Regions from separate parts of the Priestia sp. 179-F W1.4 NHS genome, predicted to be linked through region 3. Evidence: riboswitches for the same ligand, from Rfam matches in the RefSeq annotation. Region 3 holds a riboswitch; each other region holds the start of a gene.
The links. Region 3 has a riboswitch for S-adenosylmethionine ahead of mtnK (S-methyl-5-thioribose kinase). Riboswitches for the same ligand answer to the same signal wherever they lie in the genome.
Positions count from the first base shown of each region.

Region 1 (4,252 bases), on a different contig from region 3:
GAAGTTCACAGTTTAAGGAAAAAGGAGCTCGTTTTGCGAGCTCCTTTTTGTTTAAGAAGCCTCTATCTAGGTAAATGATAAAGGATGTGTTAAAATACGAAAAAAGCTTAAAATAAAGGGTGGTTGACGAAATGTCATTATTTTTTTATTCATATCCAAAGTGCGGTACGTGCCGAAAAGCAAAGAAGTGGCTCGATGATAACGGAGTAGCATATGAAGAAATTCATATTGTAGAAAATCCGCCAACAAAAGAGCAGCTGCAAGCTTACTATCAGAACAGCGGCCTAGAATTAAAAAAATTCTTTAATACAAGCGGTAAAAAATATCGCGAGTTAGGTCTTAAAGATAAAGTAAGCAGTGCGAGTGAAGACGAACTTCTGTCTATTCTTGCGTCAGATGGCATGTTAATTAAGCGTCCGCTGCTAACAGATGGACAAAAAGTAACGCTTGGTTTCAAAGAAGAGCAGTTTGAGGACGTGTGGAAGTAAGTTTTCAAATAGAAAATTTTTACCTTTTACGTTACACTGTTAATAGGAAGTTATTTTAGGTTGTAGAAAGTGTTCTCCACGTTGAAGGCGCTTTTTATATAAACAAATTACGATACATATTTTGGAGGGATTAAGATGAGTACACCAAAAGATTTGCGTTATTCTGAAGAGCATGAATGGGTAAAAACAGAAGGAGACGTTGTCCGCGTAGGTATTACACATTTCGCTCAAGCTGAGCTTGGAGACATCGTATTCGTTGAACTGCCAGAAGTAGGAGCAACAGTAGAAGCTGACGAGCCGTTTGGTAGCGTTGAATCAGTAAAAACAGTTTCTGAGCTTTACGCACCAATTAGCGGTGAAGTTGTAGCAGTAAACGACAACTTAGGCGATAGTCCTGAACTTGTTAATGAATCTCCATACGAAGAAGCATGGATGATTACAATCAAACCATCTGATGCTTCTCAAGTAGACAAGCTGATGACAGCAGAGCAATACGAAGAAATGACAAACGAAGGATAATATTCCTCCATAAATTGTCTTTATGAAAAGTTTTTGACTGGACACTCTATTAGTAAACAAGCTAAAGGAGTGTCTTTTTATGTTTGAAAAACAAAAAATGGACGTTACAGATCGCGTTACAGCTAAATTTCATGACGGCGGTATGAAATTATACGTTGATAAGCAGCCAATTGGTGAAGTTAGCTACGGAACAAGCGGCAATGAATACCGCTTTGAAGAAGGATATTCGCAAGAAAATAATAAGTTCTATCAATACGCGGACGTACAAAAACAAGGTGAAACGCAAAAATATACAGACTGCGATGAAGAAGCAGGATGGTGCTAAACAGTGGCAACTGCCGCTGTTTTTCTTGTTTTATAGAGATAATATGGCCTAAACTGCCTTTTAAAAGAGTTCTTTCTTGCAAATTTCTTTTAAAAAACAGGTGAACTGTGATACATTAACGAATATTGTATAGCATAAAGAAATGATGTTACTATACAACTGACGATTATGGGTGATGAAAATGGGGCTAATTGAAATTGAAAAAGTAATTATTGTCGAAGGAAAGTCAGATAAAAAGCGTATTCAAGATATCATTCGAGAACCAATTGAAATTATTTGTACAAACGGTACGATTAGTTTATCAAAGCTGGATGAAATTATTGACTGTACGTTTAACAAAGAGGTATACATACTCGTTGACTCTGATGATTCAGGGAATAAGCTGAGAAAACAATTTAAACGAGAGCTTCCGGAAGCAGAGCATCTATATATTGATAAAATGTACCGAGAAGTTGCTGCCGCCCCTAGACATCACATAGCAACAGTATTGCTGAGTGCCAATATCGATGTTAATGCAGAATTTTTAACATAAAAGGAATGAGCAACATGCAAGAATGGAGCGAAAAACAGCTGGATGATCAGTTAAAAGAAGGAGAAAGAGCCTTTATCTTTTTCCATACGCCTTTTTGCGGGACATGTCAGCTGGCAAAAAAAATGTTAACCGTGGCAGAAGCGATGCTGCCGGATGTAACCATCGGAATGAGCAATTTAAATTATATGCCTTCAAAAGCAGAATTATTTTCTATTGAAAGCGTACCTTGTTTGATTGAAGTGGAAAATGGTGAAATGGTAAAAAAACTCTACGCGTTTCATTCCATCGAGCACGTACTCGAGGAGCTTCGATAATCAAACGTTTGTTTAAAATGAAGAAGTGGAAAGAGAGCGAACCGTTGGGGCTGTTGAAATCTTGGGATATTATCCCAAGAACAAAATCTGTTGACAGCCTATCTGACACATGCTAAAATCACACTCATGAATGTTCATAAATGAATGAATATTTCCCAAAAACAAAATAATTGTTGCGAACTCTTATCAAGAGAGGTGGAGGGACTGAGCCCTGTGAAACCCGGCAACCGTCAGACTAACTGAAATGGTGCCAATTCCTGCAAAGCTATGCGCTTTGAAAGATGAGAGAAAGGATTAAATATCGAGCCTTTCTGTCATGCGCAGAGAGGCTTTTTTAATGGGGAAAATTGTTTTACGGCTTTTTCATCCTATAGGGCAACCTAACATAATTAAGTTTTTATTAAAGAAGGTGAAGAAATATGATTACATTAACAGACGTTACAAAAATTTATCAGGCCAAAAGCGGTCAAGTAACAGCTGTTGATAATGTGAATCTAACCGTTAACCAAGGTGAAATTTACGGAATTATTGGTTATAGCGGAGCGGGGAAAAGTTCTTTGATTCGCTTGCTAAACGGATTAGAAACACCAACGACAGGAACGGTCGAAGTAGCAGGTAATGATATTGGAAAAATTAAAGGCGGAAAACTCAGAAAAGCTAGACAAGAAATTAGTATGGTATTTCAGCACTTTAATATCTTGTGGTCGCGTACGGTACGAGAAAATATTGCCTTTCCGTTAGAAATAGCAGGGATTTCAAAAGAAAAAAGAATGAAACGAGTGGACGAACTTATTAAGCTAGTCGGGCTTGAAGGGCGTGAAGATGCTTATCCATCACAGCTTAGCGGCGGACAAAAGCAGCGTGTTGGGATTGCTCGAGCGCTAGCGAACAATCCAAAAGTATTGCTTTGTGATGAAGCAACATCAGCGCTTGATCCTCAAACGACAGATTCTATTTTAGATCTGTTAGTAGATATTAATGAGAAGCTAGGGTTAACCATTGTATTGATTACTCATGAAATGCACGTCATTCGTAAAATTTGTCATCGAGTAGCCGTTATGGAAAATGGGGCAGTAGTAGAAGAAGGACAAGTGCTAGAAGTATTCAGAAAACCTAAGCAGCCGATTACAAAACGATTCGTTCAACAGATTTCTGAACCAGAGGAAACGTTTGAAACGATTGAACAAGTAAAAGAGCTGTATCCAAGCGGGCAAATTATTCAGCTGACGTTTGTTGGCGGAAAAGCAGAGCAACCGCTCATTACAACGATTTTAAAACAGTTTGATGTAACGATTAATATTTTGCAAGGAAAGATTTCTCATACACAAACAGGTTCATACGGGACGTTGTTCGTTCATTTAGACGGAGAATTAATAGAAGTTGAAAAAGTCATTGCATACATTCATGAGCAGCAGGTAGAAGTGGAGGTAATGACAAATGCTTGAGAAACTATTTCCAAACGTTATTTTAGATGATTTTATTCAAGCGACAAATGAAACACTATATATGACGGCTATTTCAGTTGTAGCCACATTTGTTCTAGGTATTTTATTGGGCTTGCTTTTATTTTTAACGTCCAAAGGACAGCTTTGGCAAAACAAACCTTTATATGCCATTGTGTCGGCGGTTGTAAATATCTTTCGTTCCATTCCATTCATTATTTTAATTGTTTTACTGATTCCATTTACCAAAGCATTGGTAGGAAGTATTTTAGGCGCTAATGCAGCGTTACCGGCTTTAATTGTTGGAGCAGCACCATTTTATGCGCGTCTTGTAGAAATTGGTCTGCGTGAAATTGATAAAGGTGTTATTGAAGCTGCTAAATCAATGGGAGCCACAACAAGCACTATTATCTTTAAAGTGCTGTTACCTGAATCGCTGCCAGCTTTGATTTCCGGTTTGACAGTAACAACCATTGCGTTAGTCGGCTATACGGCAATGGCGGGTGTGATTGGAGCTGGAGGTCTTGGAAACCTTGCATATTTAGAAGGATTCCAGCGCAGTCATAATGACGTAACGCTAGCCGCTACGATCTTAATTTTGATTATTGTATTTATTATCCAACTTATTGGAG
Region 1 is NZ_JBIQFF010000004.1:301,969-306,220, forward strand. It holds gene ACH0CI_RS20035 (acyl-CoA dehydrogenase family protein) at 1-16, shown strand, start outside; gene ACH0CI_RS20040 (arsenate reductase family protein) at 132-488, shown strand; gene gcvH (glycine cleavage system protein GcvH) at 624-1,007, shown strand; gene ACH0CI_RS20050 (YusG family protein) at 1,087-1,332, shown strand; gene ACH0CI_RS20055 (toprim domain-containing protein) at 1,514-1,864, shown strand; gene ACH0CI_RS20060 (thioredoxin family protein) at 1,879-2,178, shown strand; SAM riboswitch class I at 2,359-2,466, shown strand; gene ACH0CI_RS20065 (methionine ABC transporter ATP-binding protein) at 2,598-3,623, shown strand; gene ACH0CI_RS20070 (methionine ABC transporter permease) at 3,616-4,252, shown strand, end outside.
Region 1: another riboswitch for S-adenosylmethionine. It lies ahead of ACH0CI_RS20065 (methionine ABC transporter ATP-binding protein); the one in region 3 lies ahead of mtnK (S-methyl-5-thioribose kinase).

Region 2 (4,252 bases), on a different contig from region 3:
GATCATGTCAGTAAAGTAATTGGGAAGAAAACCATTTTGCATGATGTATCCTTATCGGTTGAGCGCGGTGAGATTTTCGGATTGCTTGGTCCAAACGGATCTGGAAAAACAACGCTCATTCGTACCGTCGTAGGACTCATTAAAGAAACAAAGGGAACAATTACCGTCAATGGGTTTCCTTTAAAAGAACAGTTTACATCAGCTATGAAATCAATTGGAGCGATTATTGAAAACCCTGAGTTTTATGATTATCTGACGGGCTATCAAAATTTAAAACACTTTGCTAATATGCATGAAGGGATCACGGCAGAACGCTTGGATGAAGTGATTGCGCTAGTAAAGCTTGAAAACAGCATTCATGCAAAAGTAAAGACGTATTCCCTTGGGATGAGACAGCGTTTAGGAGTAGCTCAAGCTATTTTACATAAGCCTGCATTGCTTTTACTAGACGAACCAACAAACGGTCTAGACCCAGCGGGAATGAGAGAATTTCGTACATATTTACAAACCCTCTGCAGGGAAGAAGGCATTTCAATTTTAATCGCGAGCCACTTATTAAAAGAAGTGGAAGCATTATGTGACCGCGTTGGTATTATTCAAAACGGCGAGTTAAAAGCTGTTCAAGATCTATCTCCAAATCGTCAAGATCAAGGGATGTATGTAGAATTTGAAGTATCTGACGTGCAACAAGCAGCAGATCTTTTATCTCAAGAATTCCAAGTAACAATAAAATCCGATAGTATTGATGTAGTGATTATGAAAGAACAAATTCCAGCTGTGAATAGAAAATTAGTGGACAGCGATATTTTAGTCTACCGAATCACTCCTGTTTATGAGACGCTTGAAGATTCGTTTATGTCCGTTACGGAAGGAGAGCACCATGCTTAAGTTAATTCAAAATGAACATATGAAATGGTTTTACAAAAGAAGTACAAAAGTCACGTTTATTACAATCGGCATCTTAACTCTTTGTATGGCTCTTTTAATGAAGAAAGTAGCAAACAGCGCAGGAACGGAAGACAACATATTGAATTTCCTGTCATTTAGTGCAGGCATGCTGATCCTCGTTCAATTTTTCGCGCTTGCTGTTGGAGGATCAATGGTTGCAAAAGAGTTTGAAGCGGGTACCATTAAGCTTCTTTTAATTCGCCCTGCTAGACGTTCAACGATTTTAACGTCCAAGTACATAACGCTCGTTTTAATTAGCTTGTATTACTTGCTGAGCTATTTGCTTTTTTCGTTTGTATGGGGAGCATTGTTCTTTGGATTTGCCAGTCTAGAAGGAGATGCGCAGCTGCTTAAAAACATTACGCTTACGTATGACAGCGCGTATATGGAAACGTTTATGATGATGACGTTCGCATTCATGCTGTCGTCTTTATTTAGAAACAGCGCGCTTGCTTCCAGTCTAGCTATTGTCGTAAGTATCGGCGCGAAAGCTGTAACAGGACTGGTATCAGAGCTAGGTTTATGGTGGGGGAAATTTTTATTATTTGCCAACACGAACTTTGTGCAGTATATGGACGGAATGAAGCCGCTGTTTGACGGCATGACGATTCCATTTTCCATTTTCATCTTAGTTGCCCATTTTGTCTTCTTTATGGGCGTAGCTTGGGCAGCGTTTTTAAAACGAGACGTAGCTAATTGATGTGAGAATTTTCGCACTATATATTTTTCTAAAATAGCATTTGACAATTAAATAAAAAGAGATTACAGTAGTGAAAGACTATTTTTAAAACAACTATAAACTTCTTATCAAGAGAGACGGAGGGACTGGCCCTATGATGTCTCGGCAACTGGCTGTACGCAGTGCGGTGCCAAATCCAGCAGACGATGTTTCGTTTGGAAGATGAGAAGGGTAATCTTATGATACAAATAAGAGACCTCTTCTTATCAATAAGAAGAGGTCTTTTTTTATTACGTAAACAAGAGGTGTTAAGAATGGAACAACAAAAAGGAAACGGCTGGGCGCTGTTACCGCTGGGCGTCTTTTTAGTCCTGTTTGTCGGATCAGGAATTATAACGGGAGATTTTTATAAGCTTCCTGTATTAGTAGCCATTATTATTGCAGCCATTGTGGCGCTGGCTATGAATCGTAAAGATTCACTTAATGTAAAAGTGGAGCGTTTTGCTAAAGGAGCAGGGCATCCTGATATCATTATTATGGTACTTATTTTTATTTTAGCAGGTGCTTTTTCAGAAGTCGCTAAAGGCATGGGAGCTGTTGATTCAACGGTAAACTTAGCTCTGTCTGTGCTTCCGCAAAGCTTAGTGGTAGTCGGAATCTTTGTTATTGGCGCATTCATTTCAATTTCGATGGGAACGTCAATGGGAACGATCGCTGCGTTAGGGCCTATCGCTGTAGGAATCAGTGAGCAGGCGCATGTATCCATTACATTGGCAATTGCAGCTGTTGTTGGTGGTGCAATGTTTGGAGATAATTTATCCGTAATCTCTGATACGACCATTGCGGCAGTTCGTACGCAAAAAACAAATATGTCAGATAAATTAAAAGTAAACTTTTTTATTGTCCTTCCTGCAGCGATTGTTACAGTGATTTTATTACTTGTAATGACGCTAGGCAATACGTCATCAGTAGAAATTAAAGATTTTAGCTGGTTTAAAATCTTGCCTTATGTCGGCGTACTCGTTGCTGCCATATTTGGTGCAAACGTATTAAGCATTTTAACCGGAGGAATTGTATTAGCCGGCGTGATTGGATTAGCTGACGGAAGCTACACGCTTTCTTCTCTTGCTAAAACTGTGACAGAAGGTATTGGCGGAATGTCGGAATTAATTATTTTATCTCTTTTAATTGGCGGAATGGTTGAACTCATTCGCTATAACGGCGGTATTCAGTTCTTATTGAACCTATTAACACGACGCATTCAAACAAAAAAAGGCGGAGAATTCAGTATCGCCGGATTAGTAAGTTTAACCAATTTAGCCACGGCTAATAACACGATTTCAATTATTACAGCAGGTCCGTTAGCGAAAGAAATCTCTGATAAGTATTCAATTGATAATCGTAAATCAGCCAGTCTGCTCGACTTGTTTTCATGCAGCGTTCAAGGGCTTATCCCTTACGGTGCACAAATGCTTCTCGCAGCAGGATTTGCTAAAGTTTCACCGGTTGAGATTATTCCATTTACATTCTATCCAATGTTAACAGCGGTTTGCGGGATCATTGCGATTGTAATTGGCTTTCCTCGTTTAAATAAAAAATCAAAATCATCTAAAGAAGCTGCGTAATATCAAACCCTTAAAAAGAACATTCTTTTTAAGGGTTTTTTACTGTTTGAAAAAATCAGTCGGCTTTTTTTCATCTAGCTCCTTCCAAAGTGTCTCATTTTGTTTAAGTGCATAAGCCGCTCCTCCGATTTCAATTCCGCATAATAAAATGAATAATAAAATACCCATGATATGACCTCCTTATATAAGTGAATAAAAACATGATTGTAACGGGTTTAGCTTATTGCTGTTTCACTTTATAATGAGAATAAAGTATGAAACGCGTTTCAGCGCAAGAGAAAAAGGTGAAAACATGACAAATATCCGAGATATCGCAAAAAAAGCTGGTGTATCTGTTTCGACCGTGTCACGGGTTTTAAATCATCATCCATATGTAAAAGAAGAAAAGCGCCGTCTGGTAGAAGAAGTAATTCAAGAACTTAATTACGAACAAAACATTAATGCCGTTCACTTATCAAAAGGGAAAACAAATATGATTGCCGTCGTCTTGCCTTTTATTAATCATCCTTATTTCAGTCTGCTTTTAGAAGGAGTTGCCTCTCAAGCGTTAGAAAAGCAGTATCAGCTTGTTATTTGTCAGACGAACTATGATGTAAAAAAAGAAGAAGAAGCGCTTCATATGCTAAAAACAAAGCAGGTTGATGGAGTGATTATTTGTTCTAGAGCAAGCAGCTGGAGCACGATTGAATATTATCAGCAGTACGGGCCGATAGCCGTGTGCGAAAACGTACAAAATCGTTCTATTCGCTCCGTATACGTTGATCATTATGCAGCTTTTAAGAAAGCGCTCATGTATTTAAAAGAAAAAGGATACACGGATATTGGCTACTGTATTGGAAGAATGACGGGTACAAATAGTCAACAGAGGCAGCAAGCATACAAAGAATATGTAGAAAGAATAAATGAGCCTTATCATCCGGAATGGGTGTTTCAAGGCTGTTTGAACGTGACAGATGGTGAAAAAGTGGTGAAAAAATTGGTGCAGATGAAAAATCGGCCT
Region 2 is NZ_JBIQFF010000003.1:396,184-400,435, forward strand. It holds gene ACH0CI_RS17240 (ABC transporter ATP-binding protein) at 1-888, shown strand, start outside; gene ACH0CI_RS17245 (ABC transporter permease) at 881-1,648, shown strand; SAM riboswitch class I at 1,750-1,856, shown strand; gene ACH0CI_RS17250 (Na+/H+ antiporter NhaC family protein) at 1,942-3,252, shown strand; gene ACH0CI_RS17255 (hypothetical protein) at 3,292-3,420, opposite strand; gene ACH0CI_RS17260 (LacI family DNA-binding transcriptional regulator) at 3,545-4,252, shown strand, end outside.
Region 2: another riboswitch for S-adenosylmethionine. It lies ahead of ACH0CI_RS17250 (Na+/H+ antiporter NhaC family protein); the one in region 3 lies ahead of mtnK (S-methyl-5-thioribose kinase).

Region 3 (4,252 bases):
TAGTGGTTCGTTTTGCAGTGGGGCTAAAATACTTTTGTCCCAGCCTCTTGTTATTGAGCAGATTGCAGCAAAACTTTTTGAATGGATTCAAAAGACGAGGAATGGATAACTCCATGCTCTGTAATAATGGCCGTAATCAGTTCGCTTGGCGTCACATCAAAAGCTGGATTGTACACAGAGATTCCGTCTGGAGCAATTTGCGTATCTCCAATGTGCGTTACTTCTTTAGGTGAACGTTCTTCAATAGGGATGCTGCTTCCGTCTTGAATAGATAAATCAAATGTGGACTGCGGCGCTGCTACGTAAAATGGAATACCGAATGCTTTCGCTAAAAGAGCAAGTCCATACGTTCCAATTTTGTTAGCCGTATCGCCATTTGCTGCAATGCGGTCAGCACCTACAATGATCCCATTAATTCCTTTTGTTTTAATGGTATGAGCAGCCATATTATCTGTAATCAGCGTAACGTCTACTCCCGACTGCTGAAGTTCCCATGCTGTTAAGCGAGAACCTTGAAGAACGGGTCTTGTTTCACAAGCAAATACTTCAAGCGGAATATCGCGCTGCTTAGACAAGTGAAAAGGTGCTAATGCGGTTCCATAATAAGCTGTAGCAATTGAACCAGCATTACATATTGTCATGATTTTATCTTTCTTTTTAAATAAAGAAAGGGCATGATCTCCAATTCGGTAGCACGTTTCTTCATCTTCTACTTGAATTTGAATCGCTTCATGAACAACTTTTGTTTTAGCTTCATTAACGGACGAAGCGGATTCAGCGCTTTTCGCTACGCGGTCCAGTGCCCAAAATAAATTGACGGCAGTCGGGCGTGAACTAGCTAAATACTGTTGATCAAGAGCTAGCTTTTTGTTAAATTCCTTGACTGAATCCGTGTCATAGCTAAGGGCAGAAAGAGCAAGACCAAAAGCCGCCGTAATGCCAATTGCAGGGGCTCCGCGTACTTTCAAGGTAGTGATAGCATCCCATACGTCTTTAATGGTTTGCAGCTTAATATATTCAACTTTGCCAGGAAGCTGCTGCTGATCTAATAAAGTAATATATGATTCATTCCATTCCACTGAGCGCGGAAGTGATAGTGTATTTGTCATGCTGATACCGATCCTTTCATTGTGTACATTATTAGTTATCGAAGTAAATGTTCAAATTCATTTGGTGAAACGTCTTGTTGATGCAGAAGTAAATAGCGTCCAATTTTTAACGCAGTACGTTTAGCGTTAATTTTTCTTTCCTCTGAAGAAATTTCGTCTAAGTCTGCGACGTGAGCTAAGCCAATTGTACGTCGAATGATTTCACATCCTGCATATCCAACAGCATCTTGCCACGTTTGTGTTAAAATTTCATGTAATAAGCGCTCATCTTTAGCGAAAGGTTCAATGTTTTCAGAATGCCAAAGCGCAGTAAAGGTATCTTTAAATACGTTCCATGTGTTCGTAATGTGTGCAAATAACGGTTCGCGATCTGTTTTTCGAGAAAGAGCATTTAAAAATAAATTCGCAACAAATTGGCCTAAATCGAATCCAAACGGACCGTAAAAAGCAAACTCTGGATCAATCACTTTCGTTTCTTGACTGCTAGCAAATATGCTTCCTGTATGTAAATCACCGTGAATTAGCGTTTGGGCATTTGTTAAAAATTTATATTTTAATTTTGCTGCTTGTAGCTTTACATCTCCATCGTTCCACAATTCTTCTACATCAGGACGCAGCGCTTCTTCAAATTCATTTGTATCGATATCAAAAAAAGGATCTGTAAAAACTAAATCTTCCGTAATATTGCATAAGTCCGGATTGCTGTACTTGACGACTTCTTCTTTTTTATCCTGAGGCTTTAAGGCAAAATCCGACGTTTTGAACGCAATATGTCCTAGAAAAGAACCGATATGCTGTGAAAGCAGGGGATAACTTTCTCCTTGAATAAGTCCGGCGCGGGAAATCGTTAAATGAGACAGATCTTCCATGACCGTAACAGCAAGCGTTTCATCGTGGTAATACACAGCTGGTACGAGTTCAGGGGTAAATGCACCGAATTGCTTGAGCGCATTGCTTTCAATCGTGGCACGGTTCAAGGATAGAGGCCAGCTTTCGCCTACAACTTTTGCATAGGGAAGTGCTTGTTTGACGATAATGGATTTATTCGTTTGATCATTTATGATGTGAAAGACGAGATTTAAGTTGCCATCACCGATTTCACGGGCAGTCAGTGCTTCTGTGGCATCAAAGAGACCTAGCTTTTTCACAAGTTTGATTGCTGAAATTTCTGTTAAAGGCTGATACTTCTCTGTTTTTGTTGTTGACATTAGAATCCCTCCATAGTTTATTAAACTGATTTGTTTACTAAGTTAATAGGTTTAAGAATGTATGGAGGCTTTTATAATTTTAGAAAATATAAAAGCCTCTTTCGTTGGAAAGAGGCTTGATTGTAGTGTTCAAACCTCTTATCTGCCAGAAAGAATTACTTTCTGTTGGAATTAGCACCGTGCCTTTGTAAAAACATGTTTTACGGGTGTGATCCACCTTAGGATGGAATGACGGTCGGTTGCTGGGCTTCACAGGGCCAAATCCCTCAGCCAACTCTTGATAAGAGTACGATTACTTATTCAATTTTGATTTGTTTGAAAATTTTATGTTATCTGGTGAAAATCGTATCATGCAAAAAAACGGCTGTCAATACATAATTAATAAAATTCTGTGCGGCGATCTGTAAAGACAGGAATTTGTTTACGAATTTCTTTTACAAGTTCCAGGTTAACGTCGGCACTTAAAAGTTCTTCGCTATCGCCAGCTTCAGCGATTATTTCTCCCCACGGATCGATGACTAAGGAATGTCCGGCAAATGTGTTATTAGGATCTTGGCCTACACGATTACACGCGATTACATAGCATTGATTTTCGATTGCGCGGCTAATGAGCAGTGCTTTCCAATGGGCAAGTCTTGGAGCCGGCCACTGAGCAACAACAAATAAGACTTCTGCTCCGCTGCTAGTATGCACGCGAATCCATTCTGGAAAACGAATATCGTAACAAATAACTCCTGCGCATAAAGACTGTTCAAGTGTAAAAAGATTTTTTGCTGTTCCTGCTTCTAGATAGAGGTGCTCATCCATTAATTTAAATAAGTGCAGCTTACTGTATTGTGACACTTCACGACCTTTTCGGTCAAAAATATACATCGTATTTGTGACGCCTTGCTCTGTTTTTTTCGCGATCGAACCTGCCACAATATTTACTTCGTTCGTTTTAGCAAATTGAGAGATTAATTGCTTGGCCTGCTGTCCTTCATCATCGGCAATTTCGTCTAGCCGCGTCAAATCATAAGCTGTATCCCATAGCTCAGGAAGCACAAGGATGTCAGGGTTTTCTTTTAGAGCTTCCGTCATTTTTTGTTGAATATATTTTCGGTTTTTAGTTGGGTTTCCAAACGCAATATCAAGCTGCAAACACGTGATTTTTACACTCACTTTATCATCCGTCCTTTTTTTAGTAGTTGAAAAAAATGACTTTACAAGTTGAGTATTACAATATATTATTTGTGACTAGAATTTCAAGAATTTTTTGAGAAGGTGTGCGATGATGAAACAATTTGAGCAATCGGAACTATTAAAAAGTTTACCAAAACAATTTTTTGCATCACTTGTAGGCAAGGTAGGAAAAGTAATGGCCCAAGGGCACGACGTTATTAACTTAGGGCAGGGAAATCCTGATCAGCCTACTCCTTCACATATTGTAGAAACACTCCAAAAAGCAAGTGCTAATCCTGTGCATCATAAATATTCTCCATTTCGGGGACACCAGTTTTTAAAAGAGGCCGTTGCGACTTTTTATAAACGAGAATATGGCGTTGATGTGGATCCTGAAAAAGAAGTAGCTATTTTGTTTGGCGGGAAGGGTGGACTTGTAGAAATTCCGCAGTGCTTATTAAACCCTGGAGATACGGTGCTGGTTCCGGATCCTGGATATCCTGATTACTGGTCTGGAGTAGAGCTTGCAAAAGCAAAGATGGAAGTGATGCCGCTCACGGCTGAAAATCATTTTCTGCCCGTATACGAAGAGATAGGTGAACGTGCTAAAGAACAGGCAAAGCTCATGTTTTTAAACTATCCGAATAATCCTACCGGTGCAGTGGCAACGGCAGAATTTTTTGAAGACACCGTGGCGTTTGCTGCCAAGCACGATATTTGTGTGGTACACGACTTTGCCTACGGAGCCATTGGATTTGATGGTGAAAAGCCAAT
Region 3 is NZ_JBIQFF010000002.1:504,051-508,302, reverse strand. It holds gene mtnA (S-methyl-5-thioribose-1-phosphate isomerase) at 51-1,109, opposite strand; gene mtnK (S-methyl-5-thioribose kinase) at 1,145-2,317, opposite strand; SAM riboswitch class I at 2,453-2,604, opposite strand; gene ACH0CI_RS13080 (carbon-nitrogen family hydrolase) at 2,696-3,478, opposite strand; gene ACH0CI_RS13075 (pyridoxal phosphate-dependent aminotransferase) at 3,591-4,252, shown strand, end outside.